DNA from 2 places in the Actinoplanes sp. NPDC051405 genome. Region 1 is predicted to be linked to the other one. Evidence: riboswitches for the same ligand, from Rfam matches in the RefSeq annotation. Region 1 holds a riboswitch; the other holds the start of a gene.
The links. A riboswitch is a leader RNA that binds a small molecule or an ion and turns the genes downstream of it on or off. The one in region 1 is predicted to bind ZMP and ZTP.
Positions count from the first base shown of each region.

Region 2: linked by a shared signal. The riboswitch ahead of ACZ6S4_RS29595 (bifunctional 5,10-methylenetetrahydrofolate dehydrogenase/5,10-methenyltetrahydrofolate cyclohydrolase) and the one ahead of ACZ6S4_RS26205 (glycine hydroxymethyltransferase) in region 1 are both predicted to bind ZMP and ZTP.

Region 1 covers NZ_JBVJIR010000013.1:7,005-18,884, forward strand. The annotation lists gene ACZ6S4_RS26185 (methyl-accepting chemotaxis protein) at 1-1,135, shown strand, start outside; gene erm (ErmE/ErmH/ErmO/ErmR family 23S rRNA (adenine(2058)-N(6))-methyltransferase) at 1,193-1,990, opposite strand; gene ACZ6S4_RS26195 (class I SAM-dependent methyltransferase) at 2,318-3,049, shown strand; gene ACZ6S4_RS26200 (cation:proton antiporter) at 3,034-4,548, opposite strand; ZMP/ZTP riboswitch at 4,635-4,741, shown strand; gene ACZ6S4_RS26205 (glycine hydroxymethyltransferase) at 4,761-6,185, shown strand; gene ACZ6S4_RS26210 (glycosyltransferase family 2 protein) at 6,496-7,671, shown strand; gene ACZ6S4_RS26215 (hypothetical protein) at 7,690-7,854, shown strand; gene ACZ6S4_RS26220 (glycoside hydrolase family 16 protein) at 8,113-9,084, shown strand; gene ACZ6S4_RS26225 (L-dopachrome tautomerase-related protein) at 9,133-10,227, shown strand; gene ACZ6S4_RS26230 (metallophosphoesterase family protein) at 10,214-10,717, opposite strand; gene ACZ6S4_RS26235 (discoidin domain-containing protein) at 11,211-11,880, shown strand, end outside.
Region 2 covers NZ_JBVJIR010000015.1:87,500-99,379, forward strand. The annotation lists gene ACZ6S4_RS29555 (ATP-binding cassette domain-containing protein) at 1-1,927, opposite strand, end outside; gene ACZ6S4_RS29560 (DUF1905 domain-containing protein) at 2,116-2,403, shown strand; gene ACZ6S4_RS29565 (metallophosphoesterase) at 2,413-3,594, opposite strand; gene ACZ6S4_RS29570 (nucleoside/nucleotide kinase family protein) at 3,629-4,300, opposite strand; gene ACZ6S4_RS29575 (hypothetical protein) at 4,317-4,967, opposite strand; gene ACZ6S4_RS29580 (hypothetical protein) at 5,034-5,276, opposite strand; gene ACZ6S4_RS29585 (polysaccharide deacetylase family protein) at 5,579-6,391, shown strand; gene ACZ6S4_RS29590 (glycoside hydrolase family 26 protein) at 6,388-7,437, shown strand; gene ACZ6S4_RS29595 (bifunctional 5,10-methylenetetrahydrofolate dehydrogenase/5,10-methenyltetrahydrofolate cyclohydrolase) at 7,427-8,296, opposite strand; ZMP/ZTP riboswitch at 8,313-8,396, opposite strand; gene ACZ6S4_RS29600 (hypothetical protein) at 8,396-9,331, opposite strand; gene ACZ6S4_RS29605 (hypothetical protein) at 9,328-11,595, opposite strand.

The DNA of each region.
Region 1 (11,880 bases):
CGAGTTCAACACCGTCGAGGCCGGTATGAACACCTCGGTGGCGGATCTGCAGAAGCTGGAGGACACCGAGGCCGACGCCCTGGCCCAGGAGGCCGGTGAGGAGTTCCGCTCGGCCCGCACCATCATGATCACCGCCCTGATCGTCGGCATCCTGCTGGCCGCGGCCATCGCCATGCTGGTGGTCCGGCTGATCAGGCAGCAGCTCGCGACCGTGGCGACGGCATTGGGCGCGGTGGCCGACAACGACCTCACCATCCCCGCCGAGGTGCGCTCCCGCGACGAACTGGGCCGGATGGCCATGGCCGTCAACCGGGCCCGCGACGGGCTGCGCGCCACGGTCGGCTCGTTGACCACCGGGGCCCACAACCTGGGCGCCAGCACCCAGCAGCTCACCGGCGTGACGGCCCGGATCGGCGAGAGCGCCCGCGAGGCCGCCGCCCAGGCGGGTCTGGTCGCGGCGGCCGCCGGTGACGTCTCCGGCTCGGTGCAGTCGGTCGCGGCCGGCAGCGACGAGATGGGCGCCTCGATCCGCGAGATCGCCCAGAACGCCAACGACGCCGCGCAGGTCGCATCGAGCGCCGTCGGCGTCGCCCAGAGCACCAACGACACCGTGGCCAAGCTGGGCACCTCGTCCGCCGAGATCGGCGACGTGGTCAAGGTGATCACCGCGATCGCCGAGCAGACCAACCTGCTGGCGCTGAACGCGACCATCGAGGCGGCCCGGGCCGGCGACGCGGGTAAGGGCTTCGCGGTGGTGGCCAGCGAGGTCAAGGACCTGGCCCAGGAGACCGCGCGGGCGACCGAGGACATCTCCCGGCGGGTCGAGACGATCCAGGCCGACACGTCCAGCGCGGTTGAGGCGATCGGCGAGATCTCCCAGATCATCCAGCGGATCAACGACTACCAGGTCACCATCGCCTCGGCGGTGGAGGAGCAGACGGCGACCACGGCCGAGATGAGCCGCAGCATCAGCGAGGCGGCGGGCGGCAGCTCGACCATCGCGACCAACATCAACGGCGTGGCGCACTCGGCGGAGCAGACCAGCAGCACGCTGGTCGAGGCGGACGCCGCGGTGAGCCAGCTCAACGAGGTGGCCGAGGAATTGCGCGTGGTGGCGGAACGCTTCCGGGTCTGAGCACCCGGACCAGCACGGACCAGGGCCTGCCGGCCGCAGCCGGCAGGCCCTGCGCTGTCAGCGCCGCGGGGCGTCGACCAGCCGGAACAGCGTCAGCCACTGCTCCGGCCAGACCAGACCCACGGGTACGCCGGTGGCCAGCCGGGCCGCCCGGAACGCCGCGGAGACCCGCCGGTCGCCGTACCGCCGGGACAGCGAACTGTGCAGCGACCCGCCGACGCCGGTGAAGCCCACCTCGACGAACCGCCGGTAGGCGGGCAGAGCAGCCGGCTCGACCAGCGGCACCGGCCGCCGGTCCAGGCGCAGAATGCCGCCGTCGACCCGCGGCACCGGGCGGAACGCCGACCGGGGGATCCGGCCGGCGAGCGTCCAGCTCACCAGCGGCCAGGTGCTGATCGTGAGCCGGGTCCACCGCCCGTAGTCGCCGGTGCGCTTGCGGGCGTACTCCAGCTGGGTGAGCAGCGTGGCCGCGGTCAGGGTTCCGGCGTGCAGGCACCAGTCGACGACCGCCGACGTCAGCGCGTACGGGATGTTGCCGACGACCGCGAACGGCCGGTCCGGCGGCGTGGCCCGCAGGAAGTCCGCCACCCGTACGGTGACGCCGGGCAGCACCGGCAACCCGGCCGCCACCTGCGGGTCCACTTCGTAGCTGACGAGGTCGCGGGTATGCCGGGCCAGTTCGCCGGTGAGGACGCCGCGGCCGGCCCCCACCTCGTACACCAGGTCACCGGGCCGGATGCCGGCCGCGGCGACCACCTGACGCACTGCTCGCGGATCGGAAAGGAAGTTCTGGCCGAACGCCCGGCGCGTGCGGGCGTGCTCACGTCCGGCCGGTTTGGAATGGGGTAGTGCCATGGCCGTGGTCCTGTCTGCCGCCTTCTCGGCGGCGAACGCGGACAGGCGTCATCGTGGCCCGTCCGGTGGAAAAGGACGCGGAGGGCCCTGGCGCGGCAGGCGGCTCTAGGCGGTGCGGCGGCGCAGGGCGCGACGCCGGAAGCGCAGGCGGGACGAGTGCAGCGGTCCCCGCGCCGCAGGCATCAGAGCCCGGCCGAGGAGAGCATGCGTCGTAGGCATCCGGCGACCTTAACCTCGGCCGCCGGAACCGGTCATCTGGTTTTCCACCGGTGCGCCCCAGGGGAAAAGCGGTGGCGGCCCGGACGCGGCTCTGGTTGCGTCCAGGGGATGACCGACTTCGATGATCCCGCGTTCTTCGGCGACCGCTGGGCGAGTCGCTACGACGATCTGAGCCAGGGCCCGGACCCCAGCGCGGCCGTGGACTTCCTGGCCGGGATGGTCACGCCCGGGGGCCGGATCCTCGAGCTGGCCATCGGCGGCGGGCGGGTCGCGATCCCGCTGGCCCGCCGGGGCTTCGCCGTCGAGGGCGTCGAGGCGTCCCAGGCCGTCGTGGACAAGCTCCGCACCGTACCGGGCGGCCAGGACCTGCCAGTGCTCACCGCGGACATGGCCGACGTGCCCAACACCGGGCCGTACCCGCTGGCGTACGTCGTCTGGAACAGCCTGTTCAACCTCACCAGCCAGCAGCGTCAGGTGGACACGTTCCGCAACGTGGCCCGGGTGCTGGAGCCGGGCGGGGCGTTCGTGCTCGAGTGCTACGTGCCCGACCCCGCGGCCTACGACCGGCAGTTCAGCACCGACGACGTACAAGAGGACTCGGTCGGCTTCACCCTCACCGTGCACGACCGGATCGCCCAGCGGATCCAGATGCAGCACGTGACGGTGGACGGCAAGGGCATCCGGCTCCTGCCCACCGCTCACCGCTACTGCTGGCCGGCCGAGCTCGACCTGATGGCCCAGCTCGCGGGCCTGCACCTGCGGGAACGGTGGGCCGACTGGGACCGTACGCCGTTCCGCGCCACCAGCGGGAGCCACATCTCGGTCTACGCCAGGCCCTGACCGAGCGTGCTCCCAGCGGCCTGCCGCAGGTCGATGTCGCCGATCAGCCGGCGAGCGGTCTCCTCGTCCAGCTCACGCCGCATCATGGCCTCGCTGACCGCCAGCCGCTGCTGGTCGTAGCCGTCGCCGGCCGCCGTCGCGATCTCCACGCCCCGGGCCAGCATCACGCGGGCCTGCTCCTCCTCGCCGCTGACGTCCAGCCGCAGCCACCGGACCAGCAGGCGGATCGTGGTGCCCTGCAGCAGCAGGGTGCCCAGGGTGACGAACAGTGCGATGGCCTGGATGGCGTCGCGGCCCGGGACAGTCTCCGGCACCGCGGCCGCCGCGGCCAGGGTGAGGATGCCGCGCATGCCCGTCCAGCCCACCACCACGCTCTCCCGTACGCCGGGAGCGGCCAGGCGGTTGTCGTCGCCGCCCTTGCCTCGGCCACGGGACCGGCGCGGCGCGATCCGAGCAGCCCGGGCGAGCCGCGCCCGGGCGAGCCGGTCGCCCATCCGCCACCGCCCGAACAGCAGGAACACGCCGACGAGCCGCAGCAGGATCGCGGCGAACAGCAGCACTCCCGCCGCGATGAGCGTCCGGTTCAGCCCCGGCTCCGGCTCGGCGGCCAGGTCGTCCAGCACGAAGCTCAGCTGCAACCCGATGTACGCGAAGACGAACGTCTCCAGCAGGAAGTCGACGACCGGCCAGAAGGCGTCCTCCTGCAACCGGGTCCGGTAGGCCCCCGGATACTGGTGGCGCGGGTCCAGGGACGTGTTCGCGCTGATCAGGAAGGCCGCGGAGACGACCGCGATGATGCCGGAGGCCTCGATCTGCTCGGCCAGCAGGAACGCGGTGAACGGCACCAGCAGCACCAGCGTGGTCTCCAGGGTCGGATTGCCCAGCCGCTTGCGCAGCAGCAAGGTGGCCGCCGTCAGCAGACCGCCGATGGCCGCACCGAGCGCCGCGTTGCGCAGCAGCTCCAGGGTGCCGGCGCCCCAGCTCGTGTGATCCCCGGCGACCGCGGCCACCGCGATGCTGAACAGCGTGAGCGCGGTGGCGTCGTTGACCAGGCTCTCCCCGGTCAGGATCGAGGTCACCCGGCGGGGCAGGCCCAGCTCCCTGCCGTGCGACACCGTCGTGATGGTGTCCGGCGGGGCCAGCACCGTACCGAGCACGAAGGCGGCGGCCAGCCCGATCGACGGCAGCAGCCACGAGGTCACCACGCCGAGCGCGCCCGCGGTCAGCACCACCAGCAGCACCCCGAGGTCGACGATGCTCCGCAGGTTCTGCCCGAACGCCGTGACCGAGGCGTTCCGGGTGGCCGAGTAGAGCAGCGGGGGCACCACGATCGCCAGGATCAGCTCGCTGTCCAGCTCCAGCCGCGGCACCCCGGGCACAAAACTGATCCCGGCGGCCAGCGCGACGATGATCAGCCCGGGCTGGACGCCGCGCCGGTGGGCCAGGGCGGAGACCGCGATGCCGGCCCCGACGATGAGCAGGATCTGCACGCCGTTCATGATCGCCAGGCTAGTGGCCGGGCCCGCCGGTGTGACGTACTCCCTGGATGAGCGATCGCGTGGCCGGGGCGGCGCCGGTATGCTGGTCGGCGGGCCGTGACTGGCGCGTTCGGATGGGCCAACCATCGGGGAGCGGCCCCGTGCCGGACGACCGTTCTCCGGAGACGACCTGCCGTGCGCCTGGGCCTCTTCACCTGTGATAGGGAGGTCCGATGTCTGCACTGAACGCCGAATCGACCGCGTTCCGCTCCGCCCTGGAAGCGGTCCGCGCCGTCGAGCCCCGCATCGCCGACGCGATCGCCAAGGAGCTCACCGACCAGCGTGAGTCTCTCAAGCTCATCGCCTCCGAGAACTACGCGTCCCCGGCCGTGCTGCTCGCGATGGGCAACTGGCTCTCCGACAAGTACGCCGAGGGCACGATCGGCCGCCGCTTCTACGCCGGCTGCCAGAACGTCGACACCGTCGAGTCGGTCGCTGTCGAGCACGCCAAGGCCCTGTTCGACGCGCCGTACGCGTACGTCCAGCCGCACTCCGGCATCGACGCCAACCTGGTCGCGTACTGGGCGATCCTGGCCGACCGGGTCGAGGCGCCGGCGCTGGCCAAGGTGCAGAAGCGCAACGTCAACGACATGACCGACGCCGAGTGGGCCGAGCTGCGCGCCGCGTTCGGCAACCAGCGGATGCTCGGCATGAGCCTGGACGCCGGCGGCCACCTCACCCACGGCTTCCGGCCCAACATCTCCGGCAAGATGTTCGACCAGCGCAGCTACGGCGTCGACGCGGCCACCGGCCAGATCGACTACGCGGCGCTGCGCGAGTCGGCCAAGGAGTTCAAGCCGCTGGTCATCGTGGGCGGCTACTCGGCGTACCCGCGCAAGGTGAACTTCCGCATCATGCGGGAGATCGCCGACGAGGTCGGTGCGACCTTCATGGTCGACATGGCGCACTTCGCCGGCCTGGTCGCGGGCAAGGTCTTCACCGGTGACTTCGACCCGATCGCCAACGCGCACATCGTCACCACCACGACCCACAAGAGCCTGCGCGGCCCGCGCGGCGGCGCGGTCTTCTGCCAGCCCGAGCTCTCCGACCAGGTCGACCGGGGCTGCCCGATGGTCCTCGGCGGCCCGCTCGCGCACGTCATGGCGGCCAAGGCGATCGCCTTCGCGGAGGCCCGCCGGCCCGAGTTCGCCGACTACGCGCAGCGCATCGTCGACAACTCGCAGGCCCTGGCAGCCGGCCTGACCAGCCGCGGCGCCACGGTCGTCAGCGGCGGCACCGACAACCACCTGGTGCTCATCGACGTCGACAAGTACGGCCTGACCGGCCGCCAGGCCGAGCAGGCGCTGCTCGACTCGGGCATCGTCACCAACCGCAACGCGATCCCGCAGGACCCGAACGGCGCCTGGTACACGTCCGGCATCCGGATCGGCACGCCGGCGCTGACCACCCGGGGCCTGGGCACGGCCGAGATGGACCAGATCGCCGAGCTCATGCACACGGTGCTGAGCAGCACCAAGGCGGGCGCCTCGAAGGCGAAGTTCGACCTGGACGCGGCGGTGTCCGACCGGGTGTCGAAGCAGGCCACCGAACTGCTGGCCGACTTCCCCCTCTACCCGACGGTGGATATTTCGGCCTGAGCAATGCCATGGCCGTACTTCTGAGGTTCGGGGACCCACTGATGAGTGGGTCCCCTTTTCTTTGTCCGAGGCGGGACTTCGCGTTCCTGGCCGCCGGCCGGGCAGTTGTCACACCCTGTTCTCCTGGGTATGCCGCCGAACAACGGATCACTTCCGGCGCCATGGCGCCGTGTCACCGCTGACTGTTGAGCGCGGGTAACCGAACGGTCGATCGCTCCGGAGTGCATGCTGCTTCCTTCACCCGCAAGGGTGCAAAACGGGCTTTTCAAGCAGCGAAACCGCCTGCCATCATTTGCACGACGAACGGGCCGTGGGCCGTTCTTCACCTCCCGTTGGTAGCTCTTGGCGATGCCGTGCGCATTGCTTCGGAAGGCGACAAGTGCGAGACAGCAATTTTGAGGGGCATTGGCGGGCCTGCGTGGTGGCGTTGATTCCGGCGCACAACGAGGAGCGCTCCATCGGGGCGACCGTCGAGGCTCTGCTGGCGCAGACCCGGGTGCCGGACCGGATCATCGTGATCGCGGACAACTGCTCCGACAGCACTGCTGACGTCGCCGCGTCGTATCGGCACCCTTCGTTGACGGTGACCCGGACGGTCAACAACCGGGACAAGAAATGTGGTGGCCTGAACGCGGCATGGCGGCAGTATGCGCTCGACTCGGACATCGTGATCTGCCTGGACGCCGACACGATCCTGCCGAGCAACGCCATTGAGGACTGGGTGCGGGAGTTCGCCGAGGATCCCGGCCTCGCCGGATCGAGCAGCAAGTTCACCATGCGCGGCACCGAGTTCCTCGTCCGGTTGCAGCGGGCCGAATTCGCCAAGTGGACGGACTCCTCGCTGCGACGAGGGTGGACGTCGGTGCTCGCCGGAACAGCCTGTGCGATACGGAACTCGGTCCTGCACGAGGTGGTGCGCACCCACCGCCGGTACGGGCCGTGGCTGCACGCCAGTCAGGTCGAGGACTTCGAACTGACCTACCGGATCCGCGAACTCGGCTACTACTGCCGGGTCTCCCCGACGGTGCGCGCCTACACCGACGCGATGCGTACGGTCAGAGCGCTGTGGGGCCAGCGGATGAAGTGGCAGGTCGGCACCGTCGAGGACCTCATCCGTTTCGGCCTGAACCGTAGAACGTGGATCGATTGGCGGCAGCAAGCGGCAGGCCTGCTCGCGGCCGCGGTGCGGTTCGGCTGGATCTTCTTCACCGTCCTCTACGCCGCGCTCGGGATCCTGCATTTCGCGCCGATCTGGTTCCTGGTACCGCTGCTGTTCATCGCCAATGACGTGAAACAAGCGCTGCGGATCCCTGACCGCGACCGCTGGGACATTCTTCTCGCCGCTGTGCTGCTGCCCCAGGAAGCGTTCGCCTGGATGCGCGCCGGCTGGTTCATCGCTGCCTGGTTCGAAGTTCTGAAAAGCAGATTCACCGGTAAGCGCAAGGATCGGTGGAATTTGCAGTACGCCGCCGAAGGCGCGGCGTAACCAATACTGAAGGGGCGAATGACAATGTACGGATCGAAGGTGGCACTCGCCGGTGGTGGCGCTCTTCCGGTCACCGGTGTGCTCATCGACCTGCCGGCCTGGATTCTCGCGTCGGTCACCATCACCTTCGCGGTCGGGGCGGTCGTCGGCTTGCTCCGCCCCAGCGGCAAGACGAAGCCCTGACGACCGGCGGTGATAGAAAGCCTGCGGCACCGTGCAGTTGCGATGGTGGGTCTGGTGATCGTCTTGGCCGGCCTGTACGGGCACATCGCCGGAGCATCCGAAGCGACGGGCGGCGAACATCCCTGCGAGACTCCGCTGCTGAGCGTTCCGGGTGGAGCACCCGGACCTCCGGTCGAGGTCGGATGGACCCGGCGCTGGGTGAGCTCGTCGAGTGAGCCGACGGGCGAGCGGCTCGGCCCCCACTGCTACCTGTTCCCAGTGCCGACCGGCGGCACCTGGCTGGTCACCTTCGGCGTGGTGATGCGGGATGATCAGCCGGTTTCCACCGTCGAGGTGTCGACCGACACGACCGATGGGCACGAGACGCACGTGATCAGCACCGACGCCCGGCTGACCAGGGTGTCCGTGCTCGTCCGCGCACCGGCCGGCTCGCTGCGGGTCACGATGGTGGAACGCGGCCACAGCGTGGCGGTCACCTCCGCGGCGTTCACCCTCGCCCGGCATGACGTCGCGCCGCTGGCAACCGTGTTCTCCGACGAGTTCGACGGCATCGGCACGGCACCGGACGGCACGAGGTGGCGGCTCGAGACCGGCTTCGGTACGTGGGGGAACAATGAACTGCAGACGTACACTGCGGATCCTTCGAACGTGCAGGTTGCGGCGGGCCATCTCGCGGTCGCGGCGCGGCGTGGACACGCGGATGCGGGAGTCCGCTACACGTCGGCCCGTCTCAACAGCACCTACTCCGGCACGTACGGTCGGATCGAGGGCCGGATAAGAACTCCGGGCGGCACCGGGCTGCTCCCCGCCTTCTGGATGCTCGGCATCGATGCCCAACCGGCGGGCTGGCCGGCCTGCGGCGAGATCGACATCATGGAGCACCTCGGCAGCCGGGAACCGCACACCGTGCATGCCTCCCTGCACGGACCGGACCTCGATGGCGCGCCATGGAAAACGACCACGTCGACCGTTGCGGCGGCGCCGTTGGCCGACGAATTCCATACATACGCGGTTGACTGGTGGCCTGGCCTCATCCAGATGTCGGTCGACGGAACCGTCTTCGCCACGTACGCGCCCGAGGACCTGCCACCTGGCCAGCAGTGGGTCTTCGACAAGCCGTTCTACCTGTTGCTCAACGTGGCGGTGGGCGGTGACTGGCCCGGCGAACCCGCTGCGACCGTAACCTTCCCGCAGACCATGCTCGTCGACTATGTCCGTTGGAAGCGTTGACCTCAGCCGGCCGGGTGATTGCCTGGCAGAACCGGGTAGCTCCCCGTCATGACGAATCAACCGAGCGATCAGACAATCGGCGACCTCGAGACCGTGCACACGTTCGACAGCGGGCCGATGCCTACGGGCGTCAGTGTCTCGGCCGGCGGGCGGATCTTCGTCAACTATCCGAAGTGGGGCGACGAGGTTGCCTTCACCGTGGCCGAGCTGCGGGACGGCACCGCCGTTCCCTATCCGGACCAGGCGTGGAACACCCCGTCCGGGGATGACGATGCCAAGGCCTTCGTGTCGGTGCAGAGCATCGTTGTTGATCCCGCTGATCGGCTGTGGGTGCTGGACACCGGGAGTCCGTTGTTCCAGCCGACCAAGCCCGGCGGTCCCAAGATGGTCTGCGTCGATCTGAGCACCGACACCGTCGTGCAGACGATCGTCTTCGAGCCCGACGTGGCGCTGCCCACGACCTATCTCAACGACGTGCGGTTCGACCTGCGGCGCAACGTCGCCTACATCACCGACTCCTCCGACCAGGGCCCGAACGGCGTCATCGTCGTCGACCTGGCCTCCGGTACGGCCTGGCGGAAGCTGCACGACCACCCGTCCACCAAGGCCGAGCAGCCGCCGGCGTTCCTGCCCGTGGTGGAGGGTTCGCCGTTCCTGGAGCGTCCGGCCGACGGCCCCGCGAAGCCGGTGCTGATGGGCGCGGACGGCATCGCCATCAGCGCGGACGGCAGCCGGCTCTACTATTGCCCGCTCGCCTCCCGGCACTGGTACAGCGTGTCGACCGATGCCCTGGTGGACCGCTCGGCCGGTGACGACGAGGTGGCCGCGACGGTGGTGGACGAGGGGGACAAGGGCGGCGTCTCCGACGGGCTGGAGACCGACGACCAGGGCCGGCTCTACCTCACCCACGGCGAGCACAACGCGATCCTGCGGCGGCTGCCGGACGGCACGCTGGAGACGGTGGTGCACGATCCGCGGCTGCTCTGGCCCGACACGATGTCGGTGGCCGCGGACCGGCACCTCTACGTGACCGCCAACCAGCTGCACCGCCAGGCCAAGTACCAGGGCGGTACGGACCGGCGGCAGTACCCGTACTCGCTGTTCCGGGTGCCGATCGACGCCGGCCCGGTCAGGCTCGTCTGACGATCCGGTGCAGCTCGACGCCGGTCAGGACCCCGTCCGACACGGTCGCCGTCTGGTACGTCGCGTACGGCTGGCGGCGCCGGTCGGTCGGGGAGCCCGGGTTGAGCAGGCGCAGGCCGGTCTCCGCCGTGGTGTCCCACGGGATGTGGGAGTGGCCGAAGACCAGCACGTCCACGTCCGGGAACCGGGCCGCGCAGCGCTGCTCGCGGCCGGTGGCCTGACCGGTCTCGTGCACCACGGCCAGCCGTAGCCCGTCCAGCTCGGCCCGGCCGATCTCGGGGAGCCGGGCCCGCAGTGCCGGACCGTCGTTGTTGCCGTAACAGGCGATCAGCCGCTTCGACCGGGCGGTGAGCTCATCCAGCAGGGGGACGTCGACCCAGTCGCCGGCATGGACGACGACGTCGGCCGCGTCGACCGCCGCCCACAGCTCGGCCGGGAGGTCACGGGCCCGCTTCGGCAGGTGGGTGTCCGCCATCAGTACCAACCGCATGACGCCACCCTAGAGCCCCGGCTGATCGGGAAGCGCTTCCCTCAAGAACCACCACGGCGTCCCTTTTAGGGGTTAAGCGGCTTACGAGCGTCTTGCAAGAGCGGGCTCATTCGGGCGCGTCGATCCGCGCGGGCAAAGCGTTATGCAGAACCGTTTTTCCCGTCGGGGAGCGGGCGCGCAGGCCGCTGCCGCACGGGGGCGTCCGGACCGTATCAGCGCACGTCGGAACCGGTTCCGGAACTCGCGGGCGGGGCCGTCGGCCGGCCCGGCGGGAGAGCTTTCGTGCAGCTAGGACGTCTGCCGGCCACAAAATCGGGCGAGGAAACGGGTTCGCCGATCCTTTGACACATTGCCGTAACGAACTTAGCGTCCAGGAGGCAGTGGAGCGCTTCCTTGGATCGCTCGGCTGTCATCCCCAATCGGGTGCTTTCCCCGGCTCCCGCCCCTCGGACGCGTGACCCCCGCGCCCGTACCGCTGTGTCTAGGAGAAGCAATGGTCATCCCCGCTCCCTCCGTCGCCCCCGCCGGGCGGTCGCGCCGCCGATGGCGGCTCGCCGCCACCGGCGCCCTGGTCGCCACCGTCGTCGCCGGCTTCGGCGCGGTCACCGCGCTGAGTGCCGAAGCCGCCGAGACGCTGCTCTCCCAGGGCAAGCCCGCGACCGCCTCGTCCTCGGAGAACCCCGGCGCCTTCCCGGCCACGGCCGCGGTCGACGGCAACACGGGCACCCGCTGGGCGTCCGCGTTCGCCGACCCGCAGTGGCTGCAGGTCGACCTCGGTGCCAGCTCGGCCATCACCCGCGTCGAGCTGAACTGGGAGGCCGCGTACGCCCGGACCTTCCGGATCCAGACCTCGCTGAACGGCACCACCTGGGCCGACGCCACCGCGGCGACCGCCGGGACGGCCGGGGTGCAGAGCCTGCCGGTCACCGCCACCGCCCGCTACGTGCGGATGTACGGCACCGAGCGCGCCACCCAGTACGGCTACTCGCTCTGGGAGTTCAAGGTCTTCGGCGGCACCACGGAAACCCCGCCGACCACCACCCCGCCCACCACCGGGCCGACGCTTCCGGGCGGCGGCAGCCTCGGTGCCAACGTGACGGTCTTCGACCCGACCATGTCGATGGCCTCGATCCAGAGCACCGCCGACGCGATCTTCAAGCAGC
Region 2 (11,880 bases), on a different contig from region 1:
CGACCTGCGACCACAGCAGCGGCAGGATGGCGCCGTCCAGGCCGAGCAGCACCAGGACGACGAACAGCGAGATCGCGGCGAGGCCGTACCGCGGGTCGTTGGTGGCCAGCCGGGCGATCTCCCGCATGGTGCGCGCGCGGGGGGCCGGCGGCAGCGGCGGCGGGTCGGCCAGCGGCAGCGTGTTGCCCAGCTCGGTGCGCAGCGGCTCCTCCGGCTCACGTTCGAGCAGGGCCACCCCGCCCGAGGTGCGCGCGGGCGCCGTGACGTTGGAACTGGCGAGCAGCTCGGCGAAGCGCCGCGACTCGCGCAGCGGCCCGGCCTCCAGCACCTGACCGTCGGCGAGCACCACGACCTCGTCGCAGCGGCGCACCGAGGACAGCCGGTGCGCGACGATGACGCCGATTCGGCCCTCGAGCAGCCGGTCGGTGGCGCGCTGGACCCAGGCCTCGGTGACCGGGTCCATCCGGGCGGTGGCCTCGTCCAGGATCACCACGTGCGGGTCCCGGACCAGGATCCGGGCGAACGCGACCAGCTGCTCCTGCCCGGCCGAGAGCACGTAGCCGCCCTCGCCGAGCTGGGTGTCGATGCCGTCGGGCAGCGCGTCGGCCCAGGAGGTCAGGCCCAGCTCCTCCAGCGCGGCGCCGGCCCGCGGCTGCAGCTCCGGGTCGAACAGCGCGATGTTCTCCGCCAGGGTGCCGGCCAGGATCTCGGTGCGCTGCGGGACGATCGCCGTCCACCGGCGCAGCCCCTCGACGTCCAGGTCGACGATGTCGGTGCCGCCGAGGAAGACGGTGCCGCGGGGCACGTCCACGGCCCGGGTGAGCACCTTGGCCAGCGTCGACTTGCCCGAGCCGGTGCGCCCGATCAGCGCGTAGGACCGGCCGCGGGTGAAGGACAGGTTGATGCCGCGCAGCGCCGGCGGGCGCCCGGAGCCGGCCTCGCCGTAGCGGAAGGTCAGATCCCGGACGTGCAGGTCGCCGTCGACCGGCGGCAGGCCGGCGGTCGGCTCCTGGGGTACGGCCCGCAGCGACTGCACGCGGCTCCAGGCACCGAGCGCGTTCTGCAGCTCCGGCACCATCCGGGTGACGTGTTCCAGCGTGCCGCCGAAGCCGAGCGCGAGCAGCCACACCGCGGTGAGCCGCGCACCGTCGACATGCCCGGCGGTCAGGGCCCAGGCGCCGACGATCACGAGTCCCGCGATCAGCACCCGGGTGATCGCCCCGGCGCTGAGGGTCACCCGCGACGACGTGGTCCATACCTTGCGGCCGCGGATCAGCACCTCGCGGGCGCGCTGGGCGTAGAGCCGGCGGACGTACGGGGCGGCCAGGCTGGTGCGGACGTCGTCCTGGCCGTGGACCGACTCCTCCATCACCGCGGCCAGGTCGGACCAGGCCTCCTCCTCGCGCACCCGCAGCGGCGAGATGCGCTGGACGGGTTTGGTCAGCACGGCCACCAGCAGGATCGAGACGAGCAGCATGCCGATGCCGGCCGGCCACCAGGCGAAGAAGGCGGTGACGATGGAGAGCACCGCCACGGCGAGGGACTGGGCCAGCCGTACGCCGCTGCCGCGCAGCTCGGAGCCGACCTGGTAGACGTCGCTGTCGATGCGGTCGAGCAGCTCGCCGACCGGCGTGTTCTCCAGGGCGGGCAGCTCCTGGCCGAAGGCGACCCGGCACAGGCCGCGGCGCACGGTGGCCGCCCAGTCGGCGGTCAGCCCGGCGACGACCAGGCCGACGATGACGTCGCTGAGCACGGACACCACCAGGGCGATGGCGAGCAGCGTGAACAGCGGCACCGACCGGTTGACCAGCACGGCGCCGGCCAGGCCGAGGGCGCCGGCCTGCCCGGCCGCGCCCAGCACGATGAGGACCGCCACGAAACCGGTGCGCCGGGGCGAAGTCGCCCATAAGTCGCGGAGCAGGCGCATCGAAAGTCCTCACGGATAGGGGAAGGCGGTGACTCCATCCTGCGGTGCGTGCGGGTGCGGACTCAACGCAATTACGCGGCCGCCGATTATCACGTGCGTCACCATGGCGGGGATGTCGAAAAACCGGTATCGGCTTCTACCCGTGGGCGACGGCGTCCGACGGAGGCGCCCCGGCACTGGAGCACACGATGACACTGACCGCCGGACCGCTCGACACCGAGTTCACGGCCGTGCTGGAGAAGAGCGCCGCGGACAACGGCTGGACGTACGTGATCATGCCGGGCTCGGCCGAGCTCTTCGGCACCCGCGGCCTGGTCAAGGTGCGCGGCACGGTCGACGGTGAGCCGTTCACGAGCTCGTTCATGGCGTTGGGCGACGGCCGGCACAAGCTGCCGGTGAAGACCGCCCTGCGCCGCCGCATCGGCAAGGAGGCCGGCGCGAGCGTGACCGTGCGCCTGCTGGAACGCCTGAACTGACCGCCGGGGTCAGGCCGCGCGCAGGGTGAGCAGGGTGATCTCGCTCGGCGCGAAGATGCGGAACGGCGGCCCCCAGAAGCCGGTGCCGCGCGAGGTGTAGAGCTGGGTGCGTTCGCCGTGCCGGCTCAGGCCCTGCAGCACCGGCTGGTCCAGCCGGACCAGGTAGTGGAAGGGCCACATCTGCCCGCCGTGGGTGTGTCCGGACAGCTGCAGGTCGACGCCGTGCGCCACCGCCCCGGTGACCTGCTGCGGCTGGTGGGCCAGCAGCAGCACCGGCAGGTCCGGGTCGGCGCCGGCCAGGGCGGCCTCGTGGTCCATGTGGTGGCCGGGCACGCCCGAGCCCGCGGCCGTACGGTCGTCGACCCCGGCCACGACCAGGCTGTCGCCGTTGCGGGTCACCACGACGTGCCGGTTGTGCAGGGCCTCCCAGCCCAGCGAGGCCATGTGCTCGACCCAGCGCTGGGCGCCGCTGAAGTACTCGTGGTTGCCGGTCACGTAGACCCGGGCCAGCCGGGCGCGGACGTCGCCGAGCGGGGCCGCCTGCTCGCGGCGCTGGGCCACCTCACCGTCCGCGATGTCGCCGGTGTGCGCGACCACGTCGGGCTCCAGCGAGTTGACGACGTCGACGACACCACGCGACCAGCGGGCCCGGTCGATCGGGCCGTAGTGGGTGTCGGTCAGCAGCACGACCTTCAGGCCGTCGAGCCCCTTACCGAGCCGCGGGATGCGCACGTCGATGCGGCGGACCCGGGAGACGCGCATCGCTTCGGCGTACCCCCAGAGGAGCAGGACCGTCGCGACCACCGCGACCGACGCCGTGACGATCCGGGACCGGGCCGGGTCGGCGACGCCGGCCAGGGCGAGCGCCGCCCGCAGCACGTTGCCGAGCAGCGACCAGACGAACAGCACCCAGACGATGCCGAGCATGGTGTCGGCGGCCCGGGCGGCGCCGTCGCGGTGGTGCCGGCCGTGCCCGCTGAACATCAGGAACGGGAAGGCCACGACGGCGACAGCGAACAGCGCGGTGCCGGCGGCGAAGACAGCGCCGGGCCAGTCGTTGCCGGACCGGACCAGGGTCCACCACGGCACGCCGAACAGCAGCAGGAGCACGGCCGCAACGATCAGGCCGAATCGCAGGGCGCGGCCGGGCCGGCGACGCGGCTCGGTCTCGACGGTTTCACCGACAGACACAGCAGAAGTCTGCCACGGCCCGGCCGGCGGACGTTCAGGGCGGCGGCGGTGGGGTGCCGATGCTGCGGATCAGAGCGGCCGGGACCAGCAGATCCGCCCGGTCCCGGGTGGCCGCGATCACCGTGGCGTTGCGTTCGTCGGTGCCGGTCGCCCATCGGGCCGCGTCGTGTGCGTTCTTGCCGAAGCGCCGGTGCCGGTCGATCAGCCGGTCCAGCCGCGATTGCTGGTCCAGGTCGGCGTACCAGACCTCGTCGAGCAGCGGCCGGACCTGTTCCCAGCCGCCGGTCGGGACCAGCAGATAGTTGCCCTCCGAGACGATGAGCCGGGTCGCGCGGGGCACTCCGATGGTGCCGGCGACCGGTTGTTCGATGATGCGTTCGAAGCCCGGCGCGTAGATCATCTCGTCGGTGTCCTCGCGCAGGCGGCGCAGCAGAGCCGCGTAGCCCAGCGGGTCGAAGGTGTCCGGCGCGCCCTTGCGGTCGCGGTTGCCCAGGCGTTCGAGCTCCACGTCGGCGAGGTGGAAGCCGTCCATCGGTACGTGCGCGACCCAGTCCGGGCCGGCCGTCTTCGCCAGTGCCGCGACCAGTTCCTCGGCCAGCGTGGTCTTGCCCGCGCCCGGTGCGCCGGCAATGCCCAGGATCGCCCGGCGGCCGTCGCGGACCAGCGCCCGGGCCCGGTCGACGAGCTCGGAGAACGTGACGGTCATGCCCGTACGGTACGGGCTACAGCCCGAGCCGCAACGCGGTGACACCGGCCGGGGAGAGTGGCCTCGTCATGGCGCGCACCAGGTCGCTGTGGATGACGCCGGGCAACTGGGTGCCGAGCGCGCACAGCGCCGGATAGTGGTCGAGGACGTCGCGGTGGCTCAGCGCGCCGACCCCGATCAGCAGGCCGTTGACCGCCGACGGGGTCCGGGCCAGTTCCGCGCACAGCTCCATGCGCCACACCGGGTCGTCGACGTGCGTGGCGAACTCGCGGGCGATCCGGTTGCTCGCCGAGTACGTCTCGTCGGGTGCGGCGTGGCGACCGGAAGGGGCCAGTACCGGCGCCATCCGGACCACGACGCCCAGGTGCAGCGCCAGCTCCGGCACGGTGAGCACCTCGAGGCCGAACGAGCAGGTGTCGCAGAGCGGCTGGAAGGTCTCGGCGTGCACCACCATGGCGGGTCGCGGGCAGTCGGCGGCCGGGCTGCAGACGGTGTCCATGATGATCTCGGCGAGCCGGCCGGCCTCGTCGAAGCGGCCGATGCCGAAGTACGCCGTCGGTGACTCCCGGTAGCGGGCCAGGGCGGCCTGTTCGCTGCCGTAGCCGTCGGGGTCGATCCCGATGCGGGGTACGCCGTGCTGTGCTCGGAGTTGGATGAGCCGGAACATCCTGTTCACTCCCCGGGGTCTTTGAGGACGCTGCAACCGGGGGTACGCAACAGGATGTCCGGCGGTTCACTCCTTACGCTGGGTATAAGAAAACTGGCGTCGGGCACGGTGGCCTGTCAGCAGGAAGCAGTCAAATGTCACTGCGTGTAACGCGTACGTCGCGGCGGTGAGCGCCAGCAGCATGCCCGCCAGCACCAGCGCCAGCCGCGCGTCCAGCACCCGCCAGGCGGTGGGCAGCGCGGCGACGCCGAGGACGAGCCCGGCCTCCAGGGTGGCCTCGGCGAGTCTTCGCGCACGGTCCGGTTTCATGCTCACACCTTCGCCGTGACGGCGGGTGTTCCGCTTCCCTCCGCAGCCGGATCGCGGCTATGACTTTCGGTAGAGGGGCGGCCTGCGCCCCGATCCTGAGCCTCGGCGAGAATGACCGCTGCCGATATGTCGATCAGTGGTCCGGCAGCTGTGCTGGACACCTCGGAAACTGCGCCGTAACGTGGCCTGAGCGGCCACGACGTGCCGCGGACCGGGCCCGGGGCCGAGTTGCGCGAACCCCGAAGCTTGCCGGGATGGCGACCGATAATGGTCATGTCCGTCAGGTGTGGGAGGAACGAACGGTGACCGTTGCGGCGCCGCCGGCATGGGAGTCCCTGCCGGCGCTGATGTATCACTCCGTGTCCGCCGTCGGCGGCCCGCTGAGTGATCTCGCCGTGCCCCGCAGCCGCCTGGCCCAGCAGCTCGGCGCGCTCAGCGAGGCCGGCTACCGCCTCGTCGGGCTCTCCGAGGCGCTCGACGAGCTGGAGCGCGGCAGCACCGAGAAGCTGATCGCGGTCACCTTCGACGACGGCTACCGCGACTTCCTCACCGCCGGCGTGCCCGTGCTGGCCGAGGCCGGCGCCGGGGCCACCCTCTACGCCTCCGTGGGTCACCTCGGGGCGCCGGCCGGCTGGCTGGGCCGCTGGGCGCCCGACTTCGGCCGGCTGCTCACCTGGGACGAGCTCGCCGAGGTGGCCGACGCCGGCATCGAGATCGGCAACCACAGCCTGCTGCACCACCCGCTCGACGTGCTCAGCGCCACCCAGCTGCGCGAGGAGACCCTGCGCAGCAAGGACGAGCTCGAGCAGCGGCTGCAGCGCCGGGTGCGCAGCTTCGCCTACCCGCACGGCTACAACGGCGCCAAGGTCCGGGCCGCGGTGCTGGCCGCCGGGCACGACAACGCCACCGAGGTCGGCCGGCGCCTGCACCGGCCGGGGGAGCGGCGCTTCGCCGTACCGCGGTTGCAGCCGACCCCGGCCATGACCGGTGCCGACCTCGTCGCCCTGGTCGCCGGCGGCGGCTCGCCGCTGGTCCCGCGGCTCAAGCAGCTGGCCCAGCCCGGCTGGCGGGCCGTGCGCCGGGTCGCCCGGGCGACCGGCCGGAACCTCACGTGACGCCGGCGCACCGGGCCGCTCGCGGGCTGACCCGCCGGCACCTCGTCGGTGGTCTCGCCGCGCTCGCCGCCGTGCCGGCCGCCGTCCTTGCCGTACGCGCGATCGGCAGCGACGAGAAGCCGGCCGAGGCCACCAGCTCACCGGGCCGGGCCGCGTCGGCGAAGCCCAGCACGAGCCCCACGCCGGCGGTGGTCACCAAGGGCGGCGGACCGGTGCCGTTCCGGCCCGGCAGGGCGATGCTCGGCGCCTACCTGGGGCTGGAGGGCCGGTCGCTGACCGATAGCCTGGCGCTGCGCCGCAACCAGCTCGGCCGCGACGAGCGCATCGTGCACGTCTTCTACGACTTCACCGATACGTTGCCGCAGGCGATCGAGGGCCTGCCGGCCAAGGCCACGCCCATGGTTTCCTGGCGCGGCTGCCCGCTCGCCGACATCAACTCGGGGGCGAGCGACGCGCTCATCGCCCGCGCCGCGCGCCGGCTCAAGCGTCAGGACCGGCCGGTGCTGCTGCGCTGGGGCTGGGAGATGAACGGCGACTGGTACAAGTGGAGTGCGGCGCGCAACGGCAAGGACGGCCAGGCGTACGTGACCGCGTGGCGGCGCCTGCACCGCATCTTCGCCGAGGAGAAGGCCACCAACGTGTCCTGGGTGTGGAGCCCGAACTGGAACTCCGACCCGGCCACGGAGTGGAACACCTTCGCGGCGCTCTACCCCGGCGACGAGTACGTCGACTGGGTCGGGGTCTCCGGCTACAACCTGCACCGCGAGACCCCGGACAAGCTGTTCGCCGGGATCTACCGGGCCTACTCCGCCCGCAAGCCCATCATGATCACCGAGGTGGGCTCGGTCGACCGCGGCGGCCGGACCAAGGCCGACTGGATCACGCTCTTCGCGCGCTGGGTGGAGGCGCACCCGGCGGTGGGCGCGGTGACCTGGTTCGACACCGACACCCACCCCGGGTACGAGGAGAAGTGGCGCATCGACACCGACGCCGAGTCGCTGGCGGCGTACAAGGCGATGGCGGCGAGCGCCCGATTCAGCGGCTAGCCTTCTCCGCCGCCTCGATCGCATTGCGGAACAGCATCGCCACGGTGGTCGGGCCCACGCCGCCGACCCGCGGGGTGATCGCCCCGGCCACCTGCGCGACCTCCTCGGCCACGTCCGGCAGCAGCCGCCGGCCCTCGTACCGCACGCCGGCGCCGACGACCGTCGCGCCCGGCTTCACGTGCTCGGGCTGGATGATGCCGGGCACGCCGGCGGCGGCGATGAGGATCTCGGCCCGCTGGGTGTAGCGCTGCCAGTCCGGCACGCCGGTGTGTACGACCGTCACGGCGGCGTTCGCGGTCGGCCGCTTCTGGGCCAGCATCATGGCCAGCGGGCGGCCGATGGTCGCGCCCCGGCCCAGGATGACCACCTCACGGCCGGCGACCGGCACGTCGTGGTACGCCAGCAGCGCCTCGATGCCGGCCGGGGTGCACGGCCGGGGCCCGGGCAGGCCCACCGACAGCCGGCCCAGGTTGAGCGGGTGCATGCCGTCGACGTCCTTGTCCGGGTCGACGGTCAGCAGCGCGGCGTCGTAGTCGATGTGCGCGGGCGGCGGGTACTGGATCAGCAGGGCGTGCACGGCCGGGTCGGCGTTGAGCTGGTCGATCGCCCGCAGCAGGTCGTCCTGCGTCGCCTCCGCGCCCAGGTGCACATGCGGCGAGACGAAACCCAGCTCGGCCGCCTGGCGCTGCTTGATCCGGATGTATCCGGCGCTGGCGTCGTCGTCGCCGACCAGCACGGTCGCCAGCGATGGCTGGACGCCGGCCTCGCGCAGCTTCGTCACGCGCTGCGCGACGTCGGCCAGGACCTCGTCGGCCACCGGCTTGCCGGGCAGCAGCCTTGCTTCATGCGGTACGGACATACAGCTTCCACTCCGGCGTGGGCACCCAGGCGGACGGCCCCCACGGCGAGCTCCCCGATGGTGGTCCCCATCCTCGATGCCGCCAGTCGCGTGTCCGCGTCAGTCTACGGCGCTGATGTAGAGGGTGCGGTAGGCGGTGGTGTCCCCGTACCGGTAGAGGCTCACCCGCATCCGCTGCGCGCCCGGCAGGCTCAGCGTTTCGCTCCAGGTCCCGTCCCCGGTGACCGAGACCGTGCGCTTGACCGTCGCGGCCCCCGACGGGCCGGTCACGCTGAGCGTGTACGGCCCGTCCGAGGCGATCAGCCCGGTCGCCGATACCCGCACCGTACGGTTCCCGGCCGCGTTCACCGGACCCGACGGCGTCGCCGACAGTGCGGTCACGACGGTGTCGTGCGTGGCCCGCGACGTGGTGAACGACAGCCAGCTCGCCCCGGCCAGCACGGCCGCGACCGCCACCAGGGGCAGGAACTGGCGCAACAGACGCCGGCGCCGGGCCTTCTCCTCGGCGGCGGCGCGCTGCTCGTCCTCCTCCAGCATCGCGGGCACGATCGACATCACCACGGTGTTCGCCTCAGCCACCGTGTTCGCCTCGGCCATGCCGTTCAGCGGAAGCCGTACCGTGTGCTCGCCGGCGCCGATCCGCACCAGCTTCTCGCCGACCGGCCGGGGTTGCGGCTCCGCGCTGTCCGCCGCGCTCACGCGGCGCGGCGGCAGCAGCCGGGTGGCCAGCACCGCCGCCAGCGTCACCCCGACGGTGGCCACGGTCCAGGCGAGCCGGTCGATGCGCAGGCCCACGACATGGATGGCCAGGCCGGCGACGATGAGCACGCCCATGCTCAGCGCGGGGGTGAGCACTGTGCGCTCGACCGCGGTCAGCGCCCGGCGGCGGAACAGCACCCCCAGCAGCGCCATCCCGGGCAGGACGAAACCGAGCAGCAGCCCACCGGCGATGGCCAGGGCCTGCGGTGCGAACAGGACCGCGGCACCGGCGGCGACGGCCAACGCGGCCACGACCCGGGACAGCAGAGCGCTCACTGGACCCCCGTCCGGTAGATGCGGACAGTGCCGTTGTCGTAGAGCCGGTCCATCCCGGCCAGCGTGTCGAACTTACCGAGCTGCCCGACGGTCAGCGGCGAGGTGATCTGCCCGGACCGCGGGTCGCTCTCGAAGTACGCGCCGCTCTCCGGCAACTGGGTGCTCAACCGCCGGTCCACGACCAGGTACTGGACGTGGACGCGCTGCACCAGGTCGTCCTGCTCCAGTCCCCACACGTCGGCGTAGTACAGGGAGCCGACTTCGCGTACGGGGTCCTGGCGCCCGTACGTGGAAGCCAGCGAGACCGACGTCGCGTCGCCGCCGACCCGGTTGCCCGGGCCCAGCGTGGTGCGCTGCCAGTCGGCGGACGCCACCCCGTACGCGTCGACCGACCGCTCGTACCCGCCGGCCAGGTACGGCCCCGGCAGGATGGAGGCGATCGGCGGCCAGCCACCGGCCCGCGCCCCGATCATCAGCAGTGTGATCATCGCCGAGCCGGCCGCGACCCGGCTGTACAGGTTCCAGCCGCCCGGCATGACCACGTCGATGGCCGGCGCGGCGGCCCGCCACCGATGCCCGAACTCGTCCTTGGCCGGGATGAGCTGCACGCCCCGGACCAGCCCGATCGCGGCCAGGATGGAGATCGGGATGTAGGTGAACGTGGACAGCCGCCCGGCGATCTCCGGACCGTTCTGCCCCAGGAACCGCACCCCGTTGCCGGCGAAGAACACCATCCCGCCGACGACCGCGGCCCACCGCCACCAGTCCCGGTCGCGGCGGTGCACCATGTCGCGGGTGACCGCGAGATAGAGCACCAGCAGCCCGAGCAGTCCGGCGCCCTGCACCACGAGCTGACCGACCGAGACGGGCGCGCTGGTCGAGGCCGGGTCACTCTCCCCGGAGAAGAGCTGCGACACGGTACGCACGACCTGGTCGACCGGCTCCTCGAGATAGCCGAGGACATCGGTGGCGACCAACAGGATCCAGGCCGCCACCACGACCGCGGCGGCCCCCGGCATGGCCAGCGCCGACCATCGTCGCGGCTGATCCACGACGAGCTCGGCGACAGCCAGCAGCAGCAGAGTCGCGACCAGGGCGAGCGCGGTGACGTGGTGGCTGACGGTGGTGAGGGCCATCGACACCACGGCCAGCGCGGCGAACATCCGGCCGCCCTCGGCCCGCCACCGGCGTACCGCCCAGATGGCGAGCATGAAGAACGGCAGGGCGGCGGTCTGGTACAGAAACATCGAGTTGAAGAACAAGTAGTGCAGGGCGGTCGCGTACGTGGCACAGGCGACGCCCGCGACAGCCGGAGAGTTGCTGGCGCGCAGCACCACCGCGAAGAGCATGCCCACGAACACCAGGTGCGCGATACCGGCGACGATGACGCCGGCGGCGGTGACCGGCAGCCCGGTCATCTCCGCCACGGCGGCGCCGAGCTCGGCGAGACCGGGGAAGTGCTCGGCGGGCGGCAGCGCGGGGTTGGGCTGGAACAGCTCCCCGGTCTGCACGATGATCGTGGTGGCCAGCCAGTGCTGCAGCTCGTCGGGGAACCGGAACTGGTCCGGGCTGTACATCCACTTGAGCAGATACTGGTGCAGGGCCAGCCCCATGACGAGCAGGAACGACTCGGCGACCCCGGCCATCCGGCGGCTGAGCAGCCGGACGACGACCGGCGTGAAAACCACGACCTGACCGACCCAGTACGCGAACTGGGCGTTGCCGGTGCTGACCCGGCCGCCGGCGTAGGCCAGGGCGACCATGAGCACGCCGAGAGCGGAGATGGTCAGCACGGCGGGGGCGTGGCCCAGGTCGAGGGGCTCGCGGCGGGCGCGGGCGGGTTTGGGCGTGCGGCCGGGATCGGGCGGGGGAGCGACGTCGGTGCGCTGACCGTCCCGCCGTCCGGGAACCACGGGGATGACGGCGGTGACGACATCGGTCGGCGGGGCGACGCTGGCGGTTGAGCTGACGACCGGGATGACGACGGTGTCGTCGGGCGCCCGCAGCGCGATGACTACGGTCTCCTCGGCGGGGCTCCGCGCGGGGGTCGCCTTCGGGGCCTCCGGCAGGGTCAGGATGACCGTGTCTTCGACGGTCGGCTCTACGCGCAGGACGACCGTGTCCTCGAGGCTCGAGCCCTCCTGGTCTGGCTCCACCTGGTCCGGTTCGGCCTGGTCCGGTTCGGCCTGGTCCGGCTCGGTCCCGGTCGGGGCGGCCTGCGTCGGGCTGTTGCCGGCCACGGTTCCGGCCGGCAGGACCAGCACCGCGGTCGCCTCGGGATCGCTCAGTTCTGGTGCGGCCTCAACCTCACCATCAGCTTCAGGTTCGCGCTCAGGCGAAACCTCAACCTCAACCTCAGCTTGAGCGTTGGCGTCCCCTTTACTGCCTGCGACCTGCTGGTTGTCCAATTCGGTCGTGGAGTCTGCAACCTCAGGCGTGAGGTCAGTGTTGCTTCCGGGGGCGGCCTCAATGGGAGAAGCGGCTTCCGACGCTTGCGGCGCCTGTGCCGCGCTTGGCTGCGCCGCTTCGGCGTCTTCCGCCGCGGAAGA